3 regions of the Streptomyces sp. A5-4 genome follow, and region 3 is predicted to be linked to each of the others. Evidence: riboswitches for the same ligand, from Rfam matches in the RefSeq annotation. Region 3 holds a riboswitch; each other region holds the start of a gene.
What was found. Region 3 has a riboswitch for cobalamin ahead of ACLLJJ_RS35270 (ABC transporter substrate-binding protein). Riboswitches for the same ligand answer to the same signal wherever they lie in the genome.

Region 1 (4,265 bases), 5.4 Mb from region 3:
CGTGCGTCCATCGAAGCGGCCACCGCGACCGACCGCTCCAGCGCGCCCTCCAGGACCGGCAGCCCGATCTGGAGAACGGCCTTGATGCCGCTGGTGGGGCGCCCGCGCAGTCGGCGCGCGGTCCGCAGACGCAGCACGTCCGCGACCATGTTCGGCGCGAAGGTCATCGCGACGACAACGGCGACGCCCACCTCGTACAGCGCTCCGGGCAGCGACTTGAGCAGCCTGGCCGGGTTGGCGAGCGCGTTGGCGGCGCCCACGCAGATGAGGAGCGTGGCGAGCTTCGCGCCGTCGTACAGGGCGAAAACCAGCTGCTCGGCCGTCACCCGGCCGCCGATCCGCACCCCCCTCGCCCAGTCGGGCATCGGTAATTCGGGCAGCGTGAACAGGGTGTGGGTGCCGGGGACCGGTGAGCCGAGGAACACCGAGAACAGCAGCCGGATCCCGATGACCACCAGGCCGAGCTTGACGAACGCGCCGTACGAACGGGCCCACGGCGCGGCGGTGCGGCGCGCGGCGACGACATAGCCGGCGACGCCCACCAGCAGCCCGAGCAGTAGCGGATTGGTGGTGCGCGACGCCGCGGTGGCGAGCCCGAGTGCCCACAGCCACCAGGCCCCCGCGTGCAGGGCGTTGCTGCGGTTCGCCTCGGGCGCGCGCAGGGTCACGGTCGTCCGCGGCGGCGCCGGCCCTGCCACACACCGGCCGCGCCGAGCGCGAGGACGGCGGCGAGGCCGACCAGGATCCCGGCGGAGGGGCCGCCCTCGTCGGGTGTGTTCTCCGTCGCCGGGGCCGTCTTCCTGCCGTCGGCGGCGGCGACCTGGTCCCCGCAGCCCGCCTTCGGGTAGCCGGAGATCGCACACAGCAGCGCGTCACTGTTGTACCGCAGCGGCTTCGCCACCGCGGCGAGCGCCTCCGCGCTGGTCGCGTCCTGGCGGATCCGGGCACAGGCGGTGCGCGGGGCGGGCGGGCGTTCCCCGTCGGGAGCGTCGGCCGCGGTGCCGAAGTCGATGACCAGGGCGACCCGCTTCGCGTCGCCCTGGGCGGGGGTGGCCCCGCAGATGGCCCGGAAGTCCCCGGCGCCGCGCGGCTTGGCGGCGTCCTGCGAGTCCTGGCTCACGGCGAACCGGAAGCCCTGGACGTCACCGTCGGCGGGCCTCGCGGTGGAAGGACCCTGGGTGGCGTACGCCCACTTCCCGCCGCCGTCCTGGTCCCAGAACGACCAGTAGCGGTAGCCGGTCGCCGCCTGCGCGGACCCCGCCCCGCCCAGCACCACGAGCGCGGCGCACAGGGCGAGGAGGAGCGCGACCGGACGCGTACGCGTCCTCACCGCTGCTGGTTCTTCTTCTTGCGGCCGCTGAACAGGATGCCCGCGCCCGCACTGGCGACGAAGACGATGCCGACGATCCACCAGGCGCCGAAGCCGCCGCCGTCGTCCTTCTTCTCGTCCTTGTCACCGGCCGGCCGCACGGACTCGGGCGTCGGCCCGGTCGCGTTGAGCGCCTTGACCAGGTCGGCGCCGCCGAAGGACTTCGGGTCGGTGCCGGTCGCGTGCGCGGCGAAGATCAGCTGCGCGTACGCGGCGGGCCCGCTCTGCTTCGCCCAGCCGGCCGAGTTCTTCTCCAGCCAGGTCAGCGGCTTCCGCGCCTGCTCGGCCCCGCCCTGCGCGGCCAGCGCGACCACGGCGTCGGCGGTGTTGCCGAAGTCCGGCAGCGGCTTCGTGTCCTCGGCGCCGGGCATGGGGGGAGTGTCGAGGTGGCCGGTCTTGGCGAGGGTGGTGGCCAGGTACGCGGCGCCGTTGCCGGACGTCATGTCCGGGGTCGGCTTGCCGCCCTGCGTGCACGAGGCCTTCTTGCCGCCGTCCTTGCCCTCGGCGACCAGGCCCTTGCCGAGCGCGCCCAGCACGGCCGCGGCCGTCGCGTCACCGTTGGGCGCGAGCTTCCCGGCCTTGTCCGGCTGGTACGCGAACGCGCCGCCGCCCGTCTTCGCGTCGCACGGGATGGCGAACGTGCCGAGCGCGTCGTAAGGCGACCTGCTCTTCTGCGACTTGACCTCGCCCGGCTTCTCGCCCGCCGCGGCCAGCGCGCCGATCACTATCGACGTGGAGTTGGAGTCGGTCGCGGTGCCGGGGCTGTAGCTCCAGCCGCCGTCCTGGTTCTGCGTGGACTTCAACCAGTCGACGCTCTTCTTCACGACGGCGTCCTGCCCGCCGAGCGCGACGAGCGCCTGCACGGCGGCGGCGGTGGCGTTGCTGTCCACCATGGTCTTCGCGTTGCATGGCTCGGTGGCGTCGGCGCGGAACGCAGGGAAGCCGCCGGAGTCGCACTGCTGCCCGACCAGCCAGCTCACGGCCTTCGCCGCGGGCTTGACGCCCACGGTGTCCTGGGCGAGCAGGGCCAGCGACTGCCGGAAGACACCGTCGTACATGGGGTCCGTCGTGCCGTACAGCCCGGAGGGGATCACGGGCTTGGGGGACGGCGTGGGCGCCGCGACCGCCACCGGGCCGGCGGCTGCGCAGAGAACGGCGGAAGCGGCGAGCACGGTGGCTGCGCTGCGGCGAAAGGTCATGACGGGCGGGGGCCTCTCCTGCTGGCGGAGCCGGGCACGAGCACGCGGGACCACGCACCGGGCGCCGGCCCCGTATACCTCGACGGTGCCGAGCCAGTCATGCCGAGCAGGGTGTTGCGACTCGTCGTCCCTCGGGGACGACATACGGCTGCGGGTCAGTGCCGGATTCGCACCGGCTTCCCCCTGTACGGGCATGATGACGACTCGCACACTCTACCGGCCCGTAACGCCCTCGCTCGGTCCCCGGACCCTTACACCGCCTGGTAGGTGACCGGGTCGCTGCCCATCACCGGCTCCGCCATACCCAGCTTCACCAGGCGGCGCAGATGCGCCTCCGCCTCCGAGACCGCGATGTTCCTCGACCCGTACGGGATCTGCTCCCACGGGCGGTTCCACTCCATCCGCTCCGCGATCTGCCACGGGGTGAGCGGGGTGGCGAGGAGGGTGCGCAGGCCGGTCAGTCGGTCCTCGTGGTGGGCCAGCAGTTCGGCCACGCGCGCGGGAGCGTCGGTGAACGCGTGCTGATGGGCGGGCAGGACCTCGGCGGGAGCCAGCCGTCCGATGCGCTCCAGGGAGTCGAGGTAGTCGCCGAGGGGGTCGGTGACCGTGGCGTCGTCCGGGTCCTCGTACAGGCCGATGTGCGGGGTGATCCCGGGCAGGAGGTGGTCGCCGGAGAACAGGCGGCCGTTGCCGGGGAGGTTCGCCGGATGGGCCTCGTCGAGATGCAGACAGACATGGCCCGGGGTGTGGCCCGGCGTCCAGATCGCGCGCAGCCGGCGCCCCGCCAGCGGGAGCAGGTCGCCGGGGACGATCTCGCGGTCCGGGAGGGCGGCGCTCAGGCCCGGCAGGGTGCGGGTGCGGCCCGACTCGCGGGCGGCGCGCAGCGGCGCGAGGTGCTCCTCGGGGGCGCCCGCGGTGGTGAGTTTGGCGGTGATGAAGTCCAGCCAGGTGCTGGGCTTCGCGCCGCGGGTGCGGCGTACGACGTCGGTGTCGGCGGCGTGCATGGCGATCCACGCACCCGAGACGTCCCGCACCTGGCCGGACAGGCCGTGGTGGTCGGGGTGGTGGTGGGTGACGAGCACGCCGTGGATGTCGGCGACGGCCACATCGAGCGCCGCGAGGCCCGCGACCAGGGTGTCCCAGGACGTCGGGTCGTCCCAGCCGGTGTCGATCAGGACCGGGCCCTCGTCGGTGTCGAGCAGGTGGACCAGTGTGTGACCGAGCGGGTTGTCCGGGATGGGCACCTTGAGGGACCAGACGCCTCCGCCGTGTGCGGTCACCTGGTCGGTCACCTGCTTCATGGGGCCTCGTCTCGGTCGCGTAGGGGCGCGGCGCCGGTCGCGCGGCGTCCGGCAGCCGTCAGGCTTCGCCCACTATAACTAGAACTCGTTCCAATCGATGCCCAAGTCAATTGTCTCTACCGGGTAGTTGAACGGCTCATCGGGTCTGCAAGTGGCCGGCCGGGGCGCGGAGTCAGATGTGTTCGGCGTGCCACTGGCCGACCAGGTCCCGGTAGAGCGGCGAACGCTCGATCAGCTCGTGATGGGATCCGTGCGCGGCGTGGGCGCCGTCCAGCACCAGGATCCGGTCCGCGCGCTCGGCGGAGCTGATGCGGTGGGCCACCACGATCAAGGTGCCGGGCCGTTCGGCGAAGGCCGCCTCCGCCTGCTCCTCGGCCGCCGGATCCAGGTGGCAGG
Region 2 (4,265 bases), 1.7 Mb from region 3:
GCTACTTCCTGTGGGTCGGCGTGCACGACCCGCTGGGCGGCATCAACCAGCTCTTCCCGCTGTTCGGCATCGCCAACCAGCTGCTCGCCGCCGTCGCCCTCGCCGTCTGCACCACGCTGCTCGTCAAGTCCGGGCGGCTCAAGTGGGCCTGGGTCACCGCCGTGCCACTGCTGTGGGACGTCGCGGTCACCCTGACCGCCAGCTGGCAGAAGATCTTCTCCGCCGATCCCAAGGTGGGCTTCTTCGCCCAGCGCGACAAGTACCAGGCGGGCATCGAGGCCGGCGAGGCGATCGCACCCGCCAAGACCGTCGGCGACATGCACACGGTCGTCACCAACTCCACGGTCGACGGCGTGCTGTCCGCGTTCTTCGCCATCCTCATCATCGTGGTGCTCGTCGAGGCCACGCGGGTCTGCGTCAAGGCGATCCGCGACCCCGCGAGCGTCAAGCTCAGCGAGACCCCGTACGTCGAGTCCCGCCTCGTCGCGCCCGCCTCGCTCCTCGCCACCAAGGAGGAGAAGGCCGAGCTCGTGGCGGCCGGCCTCGGCCCCGAGGGCGGCATGCGCAAGGACGACGCCGCGAGCGTCGGAACGGGGAGCCGGGAATGACCCTCTCGGACGTACGCCGCGTGGCGGGCCGGATCCGCTGGTACGTCCGCGAATTGACCGGCGAATCCGCCTACGACCGGTATGCGGAGCACGCGAGATCCCGCGACCCGCAGGCCCTCGTCATGAGCCGACGGGAGTTCGAACACAGTCGTACGGACGCCCGCGAGGCGGATCCCCGGGAGGGCTTCCGCTGCTGCTGAGGCTCTCCGCCCAGTGATCGCACGGGCCGTCGCATCCGCCGGGATGCGGCGGCCCGTTGTCGTACACAGAACCGAAGCCGCAACACCCGCGACACAACATCTGGGGGGTGCGGCATCCCCCGGCCCCCACATGTATGCTCGTGCTCGCTGTCGCCGCAGGGAAATCCGGTGCGAATCCGGAACTGTCCCGCAACGGTGTGATTGGTGCGCTTTCGCGCACCCAGGAGTCCGAGACCTGCCGACGGTGCATCCGGTTCGACCGACCCGGATGCCGATACGTCCGGGCCTCGCGGTTGGGCCGGTGGACGCAATGCGGTGTGCCGCCCTTTCGGGGGTGAGGTGTGCCCGTGCGCCCCCTCCCCCGCCGGCCCCGAGCCGAGCGAGGGAGAGCACCCCGTGACCATCGCGCCAGTCGATCCGGCTTCTGCCACGGTGACGACCGAAGGACCCGGCACAGAGTTGCTGCGGACCCTGACGGACCTCACCGCCGATCTGCCCGACACCGACCCCGGCAGAGTCGCCGCGGCCGCGCTGCGCGGCCGGAACGCCGGTTCTGACGCGGCCGAGTTGCGTGCTCTCGCCACCGACGCCGCCGCCGGCCTGATCTCCGAGGACCCGGCGTACTCCCGCCTCGCGGCCCGGCTGCTGACCCGCACGATCCGGGACGAGGCGGCGACGCAGGGCGTCCACACCTTCTCCGACTCGGTCGGCGTGGGGCACCGCGAGGGCCTGATCGCGGACCGCGCCGCCAACTTCGTGGCGCTGCACGCTCCGCGGCTCGACGCGCTGATCGACAGGACGGCCGACGACCGTTTCGGCTACTTCGGCCTGCGGACCGTCTACAGCCGCTACCTGCTGCGCCACCCGATCACCCGTCAGGTGATCGAGACCCCGCAGCACTTCATGCTCCGGGTGGCGTCCGGCCTCGCCGAGGACGACTCGGTCCGCGCCCTGGACGAGGTCGCCGCGCTGTACCGGCTGATGAGCCGCCTGGACTACCTGCCGTCCTCGCCGACGCTCTTCAACTCCGGTACGCGCCACCCGCAGATGTCCTCCTGCTACCTCCTCGACTCTCCGCTGGACGAGCTCGACTCGATCTACGGCCGGTACCACGAGGTCGCCCGCCTCTCGAAGCACGCGGGTGGCATCGGCCTCTCGTACTCGCGCATCCGCGCCCGCGGTTCGCTGATCCGCGGCACCAACGGGCACTCCAACGGCATCGTCCCGTTCCTGCGCACCCTCGACTCCTCGGTCGCCGCCGTCAACCAGGGCGGCCGGCGCAAGGGCGCGGCCTGCGTCTACCTGGAGACGTGGCACGCGGACATCGAGGAGTTCCTGGAGCTGCGCGACAACACGGGCGAGGAGGCGCGGCGTACGCACAACCTGAACCTCGCGCACTGGATCCCCGACGAGTTCATGCGCCGGGTGGACGCGGACACCGACTGGTCGCTGTTCTCGCCGGTCGACGTGCCCGAGCTGGTCGACCTGTGGGGCGACGCGTTCGACGCGGCGTACCGCAAGGCCGAGGCGGACGGCCTGGCCCGTACGACGATCCCCGCGCGCCAGCTGTACGGCCGGATGATGCGCACCCTCGCGCAGACCGGCAACGGCTGGATGACCTTCAAGGACGCGTCGAACCGTACGGCGAACCAGACCGCCGAGCCCGGCTCCGTGGTGCACTCGTCGAACCTGTGCACGGAGATCCTGGAGGTGACGGACGACGGCGAGACCGCCGTGTGCAACCTCGGCTCGGTGAACCTCGGTTCGTTCGTGCTGGCCTCGGGCGAGATGGACTGGGAGCGTCTCGACGAGACCGTCCGTACCGCGGTGACCTTCCTCGACCGCGTCGTCGACATCAACTTCTACCCGACCGAGCAGGCCGGCCGCTCCAACGCCAAGTGGCGCCCGGTGGGCCTGGGCGCGATGGGTCTGCAGGACGTCTTCTTCCAGCTGAAGCTGCCGTTCGGCTCCCCCGAGGCGCAGGCGCTGTCCACCCGTATCGCCGAGCGGATCATGCTCGCGGCGTACGAGGCCTCCTGCGAGCTCGCCGAGCGCAACGGCCCGCTGCCCGCCTGGGAGAAGACCCGCACCGCGCGCGGTGTCCTGCACCCCGACCACTACGGCGTCGAGGTCACCTGGCCGGAGCGCTGGGAGGCGCTGCGCGCCCGTATCGCGAAGAGCGGCATGCGCAACTCCCTGCTCCTCGCGATCGCGCCGACCGCGACCATCGCGTCCATCGCGGGCGTGTACGAGTGCATCGAGCCACAGGTCTCCAACCTCTTCAAGCGCGAGACGCTCAGTGGTGAATTCCTCCAGGTCAACGCCTACTTGGTGGAGGAGCTCAAGAAGCTCGGCGTCTGGGACGCGCAGTCCCGCGAGGCGCTGCGCGAGTCCAGCGGATCGGTGCAGGGCTTCAGCTGGATCCCGGCGGAGGTGCGTGAGCTGTACCGCACGGCGTGGGAGATCCCGCAGCGCGGTCTGATCGACATGGCCGCCGCCCGTACGCCGTACCTCGACCAGAGCCAGTCGCTGAACCTCTTCCTGGAGACGCCGACCATCGGGAAGCTCAGCTCGATGTACGCGTACGCCTGGAAGAAGGGGCTGAAGACGACGTACTACCTGCGCTCGCGCCCGGCGACGCGCATCGCGCGGGCGGCCGGCTCCGGCGGCGCCGCGGTCGCCGCCCCCATCCCCGTCCAGCAAGTGGCCACCGCGACGGCTCCCGACGAGGACGCCATCGCCTGCTCCCTGGAAAACCCCGAGTCCTGCGAGGCCTGCCAGTAATGTCCACCAACGCCACCAAGAACCTCCTCGACCCGGGCTTCGAACTCACGCTGCGTCCCATGCGCTACCCGGACTTCTACGAGCGCTACCGCGACGCGATCAAGAACACCTGGTCGGTCGAGGAAGTCGACCTCCACTCGGACATCAGCGACCTCGCGAAGCTCTCCCCCGGCGAGCAGCACATGATCGGCCGACTGGTCGCGTTCTTCGCGACGGGCGACTCGATCGTCTCCAACAACCTGGTGCTGACGCTCTACAAGCACATCAACTCCCCCGAGGCGCGGCTGTACTTGAGCCGCCAGCTCTTCGAGGAGGCCGTGCACGTCCAGTTCTATCTGACGCTCCTGGACACCTACCTGCCCGACCCGGACGACCGGGCCGCCGCTTTCGACGCGGTCGAGGAGATCCCCTCCATCCGCGAGAAGGCGCAGTTCTGCTTCAAGTGGATGGACTCGGTCGAGAAGATCGACCGGCTGGAGTCGAAGGCGGACCGCCGTCGCTTCCTGCTCAACCTGATCTGCTTCGCGGCGTGCATCGAGGGGCTGTTCTTCTACGGCGCCTTCGCGTACGTGTACTGGTTCCGTTCGCGGGGTCTGCTGCACGGGCTGGCGACCGGCACCAACTGGGTGTTCCGTGACGAGACCTGCCACATGGACGCCGCGTTCGCGTTCGT
Region 3 (4,265 bases):
CCACCAGCCGATCACAGAACATCGCGGCCAGGTTGAGGTCGTGCAGCGCGATCACGCTGGTCACCGGGGCCCGTACGACCAGCTCGAGAAGGTCCAGCTGGTGCCGCACGTCGAGATGGTTCGTCGGCTCGTCCAGCAGCAGCTCGCGCGGCTCCTGCGCCAGCGCGCGGGCGATCTGCGCCCGCTGCCGCTCACCCCCGGACAGTGTGTGCCACGACCGTCCGGCCATGGTCCGGAGCCCGGTGTACGCGAGGGCGTCCCGCACCGCCGCGTCGTCGGCCGCCGTGGGCGCGGACCACGCCCGGCGATGCGGGATACGCCCCAGCCGTACGACGTCCAGCACGCTCATGTCGACCTCGGTCACCGCGTGCTGCTCCACCACGGCCACCCGGCGCGCCACGTCCCTGCGGCTCAGCTCCCCGAGCGGTACGCCGTCCAGCGACACCACGCCCGACGACGTGGGCCTCACCCCGGCCAGCAGCCGCAGCAGCGTCGACTTGCCCGAACCGTTCGGCCCGAGGAGTCCCACGGTCGACCCCGGGGCGGCGTCCAGGGACACCCCGTCGACGATCAGCGCCTCGCCGGTCCGCCACGACACGCTCGCAGCACGCAGACTCATCGCAGCCTCCGGCCCCGGTAGAGGATGACGACAAAGGCCGGCACGCCGATCAGTGACGTCATGACGCCCACCGGCAGCTCCTGCGGATCCAGGACGGTGCGCGCCACCGTGTCGATCCACACCAGGAACACCGCGCCGGCCAGCGCGGTCGCCGGAAGCAGTCGACGGTGACCGGTACCGACGATCGCGCGGGCCGCGTGCGGCAGCACCAGGCCGACGAACCCGATGGCCCCCGACGTACTGACCAGCGTCGCCGTGAGCAGCGCCGTCGCGGCGAGCAGCAGCAGCCGGGTCCGGCCGACGGAGACCCCGAGCGACGCCGCGGCCTCCTCGCCGAAGGCGAACGCGTCGAGCGCCGTCGCCTTGGCGCCGCACACCACCAGCACCACGGCCAGCACCGCGGCGCACAGCCAGACGTCGGCCCACGAGGCGTTGGCGAGCGAGCCCAGCAGCCAGAACAGCACGCCACGGGTCTGCTCGGCGTCGGCCGACGAGATGACGACGAAGGAGGTGAGCGCCGAGAAGAGCTGCATGGCGGCCACCCCGGCGAGCAGCACCCGGTCCGTCGTCCCGCCCGAGGCGTAACCCAGCACCAGGACGAGCCCGAAGGCGCACAGCGCACCGAGGAACGCACCGGCCGACAGCGACACCAGGCCGCCGCCGACGCCGAGGATCACCACCAGGACCGCGCCGGTGGACGCGCCGGAGGAGACCCCGAGGACAAAGGGGTCGGCGAGCGGATTGCGCAGCAACGACTGCAGCACGGCCCCGCACACCCCCAGGCCCGCGCCGCACACCGCGGCGAGCAGGGTCCGCGGCAGCCGCAGCTCCCAGACGATGCCTTCGCGGATCGGCGAAAGCCGGGAGTGGCCCCAGCCCGCCCGGTCGGCGACCACGGCCCAGACGTCGGAGACCTCGATGTCGGCGGGGCCGAAAGTGATCGCGACGGCGATGGAGGCGAGGAGCAGGGCCAGTCCGCCCACCCAGAACAGCGCCCCGCCCACTCGCAGGGCGGGGCGGGTCCTCCGCGCGCCGTCCTCGCTCACCGCGCTCAACCAGCGAGTCCGTACGTACGCAGTGCGGCGCCGACCTTCTCGACGCCCTCGATCGTACGGATCGAGGGGTTCATGGCCTGTCCGCTCAGCAGGACGTACCGCTTCTTCCGCACCGCGGTCATGTGCCGGGTGACCGGATTGGTCTCCAGGAACTTGATCTTCGCGGCGGCCGTCTCCGCGCTCTCGCTCCGGCGGGTCAGATCACCGACGACGAGCACGTCGGGGTCGCGGTCGGCCACGTTCTCCCAGTTGATCTGGGGCCATTCGTCATGGGTGTCGTCGAAGACGTTCTTCGCACCGAGCGCCTCGGTGACCACTCCGGGCGCACCACAACAGCCCGCCATGTAGGGGGAGTCGGAGTTCGCGAACCAGTAGAGCAGCGTGGTGTCCCCGGCATCGACGCCCTTGGCGGCCGTGGCGTAGCGTCCCTTGAGGTCACCGATGAGCTTCTCGCCGCGCTCCTCCACGTCGAAGACGCGGGCGAGGTCGCGGATCTCGCCGTACACGCTCTCCATCGTCAGCGGCTCGCCGCGCGAACCGTCGCCGTCGCCCGTGTTGGACTTCTCGCAGTCGGCGGGCGAGAGATATGTGGGCACACCGAGCTTCTCGAAGTCGGCGCGCGGGGCGACACCGCCCTCACCGAACGTGAAGACGAACGAGGCGGAGACGAAGTCGGGTTCCTCGGCGAGCACCCGCTCGAAGGAGGGCCTGTTCTCCGCGAGCCGCGGCACCTTGGCGTTTTCCGCCGCGAGTTCCTTGAGCACCGGGTCGGTCCAGGTGGCCGAACCGGCCAGCCGGTCGCCGAGCCCCAGGGACAGCAGGATCTCGGTGGACCCCTGATCGAGCGAGACGGCGTGCTCGGGCGGGCTCTCGATCGTCACCTCGCGGCCGCAGTTCTTGAAGGTCCTGGGATACCCGGAACCGTCCCGGCCGGACTTGCCCGAGTCGGACGAGGTGTTCGTCGAACCCGCACCGCAGGCAGTCAGCACGCCGAGCACAAGAGAGAGCAGACCCGCGGCCAGGGCCCGGTGAAAGGCGGGGCGGGCAGGAGGGGAAGGCAGCACAGGAGCCATTTCCGTCTGAGGCCCGGTCGCGGAGCCTGTCGGTCGTCGCACCCCGGTCAGCGGGTGTGCGGCCGGGGCTGCCAGCAGGTCTTCGGACTCGGGGTCGTCCGGACGCGGCGCCTTCCCGGACTGCTCGTCCAGTGGCCGATACCGCGCCCGTCGCCCTCACCGCTGCGCGTCAGTTCCGGATTCGCACCGGATTCCCTGACCCAAATGTGGGTTCGACTGGCAGCCGCAAGCTACCACAGCGATCTTGACCTTCCCCGGCCCGGGAGGCGCGCCTAACCTGGACGGTATGTACGCCGAGTGGGCATCGAGGCTCGACGGCGCCGTCGTGTGGACGCACACCGCGCCACCGGCCCCCGCCGTCGCACACCCCGTGCTGCCCGACGGATGCATGGACCTGCTCTGGTCCGAGGGCAGGCTGCTCGTCGCCGGCCCCGACACCCACGCCCACCCCGGGGGCGACAAGCCCGGCGCCGCGTACGCCGGCGTACGGTTCGCACCCGGCGCCGGGCCCGCGATCCTCGGGATACCGGCGCACGAGTTGCGCGACCGGCGGGTGGAGCTGGCCGATCTGTGGCCCGGCGCCACGGTCCGTGCCCGTGCCGCCCGGATCGCCGGCGCCCCGGACCCGGCCGCCGCCCTGGAGGACCTGGTGCTGCGCCTTGCCGCGGACACCGGGCCGCCCGATCCCGTCCTGCGCGCCGTCGCCGGGCAGCTGAACGCGGGCCGTACGGTCGCCGCGACCGCCGACGCCGTGGGCCTGGGCGCCCGTCAGTTGCACCGCCGCTCGCTGGCCGCCTTCGGGTACGGGCCCAAGACGCTGGCCCGGGTCCTGCGGCTGCAGCGCGCGCTGGCGCTGGTACGTGGCGGCTCGACGTACGCCGACGCGGCGATCGCCGCGGGCTGCGCCGACCAGGCCCATCTCTCCCGCGAGATGCGTGACCTGGCCGGGCTGACCCTCGGCGCCTACGTGGCGTTGGCGAACAGCGAGACGCCGCAGCCGTCGGGGTCCAGCACCACCGCGTAGCGCTGCCCCCAGACGGCGTCCCAGGGTTTGAGGTGGCTCTCGTATCCCGCCGTGATCAAGGTGCTGTACGTCGCGTCGACCTCGGCCGGGCTGTCGCACAGGAACGCGAGACCGAGCCGCTCACCTGCCTGCGGCCGGGTCCAGCCCGGGTCGAAGGAGGCAACGGACTCCTCGGTGTCCCACAGGACACGCATACCGCCGGGCAGGGTCGCCTCGGCGTGCGGCCGGGAGTCGGCCTCGGCCGGAACATCGAGGCCGAGCTTGCGGTAGAAGGCGAGAGAGGCGGCCATGTCGGCGACGATCAGGCCGATCGCATCGAGTCGTGGAGTCATGGATTCACCGTAGGCGGGGAGGCGCGCGCGACTCTTGAAGGAAACGGACGTCATGGACGTCATGGATTCGTAAGGCCCCAGGAAGGTGGTCGCCCCTGGTGGGCGGCCTACGGTGGCGGTATGGAGAACCAGCGGCACGGCAGCGATGTGCATGTCCTGGTC

Region 1: it holds a riboswitch for cobalamin, as region 3 does, so the genes downstream of both, ACLLJJ_RS09490 (prenyltransferase/squalene oxidase repeat-containing protein) here and ACLLJJ_RS35270 (ABC transporter substrate-binding protein) in region 3, are expected to answer to the same signal.
Region 2: it holds a riboswitch for cobalamin, as region 3 does, so the genes downstream of both, ACLLJJ_RS27275 (ribonucleoside-diphosphate reductase subunit alpha) here and ACLLJJ_RS35270 (ABC transporter substrate-binding protein) in region 3, are expected to answer to the same signal.

Annotation. Positions count from the first base shown of each region.
Region 1 covers NZ_CP178591.1:2,062,841-2,067,105, reverse strand. Annotated here, with positions in the region: gene ACLLJJ_RS09500 (energy-coupling factor transporter transmembrane protein EcfT) at 1-662, opposite strand, end outside; gene ACLLJJ_RS09495 (SCO2322 family protein) at 665-1,330, opposite strand; gene ACLLJJ_RS09490 (prenyltransferase/squalene oxidase repeat-containing protein) at 1,327-2,568, opposite strand; cobalamin riboswitch at 2,657-2,799, opposite strand; gene ACLLJJ_RS09485 (MBL fold metallo-hydrolase) at 2,820-3,869, opposite strand; gene ACLLJJ_RS09480 (ATP-binding cassette domain-containing protein) at 4,042-4,265, opposite strand, start outside.
Region 2 covers NZ_CP178591.1:5,810,783-5,815,047, reverse strand. Annotated here, with positions in the region: gene ACLLJJ_RS27285 (carbon starvation CstA family protein) at 1-608, shown strand, start outside; gene ACLLJJ_RS27280 (YbdD/YjiX family protein) at 605-808, shown strand; cobalamin riboswitch at 943-1,065, shown strand; gene ACLLJJ_RS27275 (ribonucleoside-diphosphate reductase subunit alpha) at 1,205-3,592, shown strand; gene ACLLJJ_RS27270 (ribonucleotide-diphosphate reductase subunit beta) at 3,592-4,265, shown strand, end outside.
Region 3 covers NZ_CP178591.1:7,505,232-7,509,496, forward strand. Annotated here, with positions in the region: gene ACLLJJ_RS35260 (ABC transporter ATP-binding protein) at 1-619, opposite strand, end outside; gene ACLLJJ_RS35265 (FecCD family ABC transporter permease) at 616-1,665, opposite strand; gene ACLLJJ_RS35270 (ABC transporter substrate-binding protein) at 1,671-2,747, opposite strand; cobalamin riboswitch at 2,804-2,983, opposite strand; gene ACLLJJ_RS35275 (helix-turn-helix domain-containing protein) at 3,034-3,771, shown strand; gene ACLLJJ_RS35280 (VOC family protein) at 3,711-4,103, opposite strand; gene ACLLJJ_RS35285 (response regulator transcription factor) at 4,224-4,265, shown strand, end outside.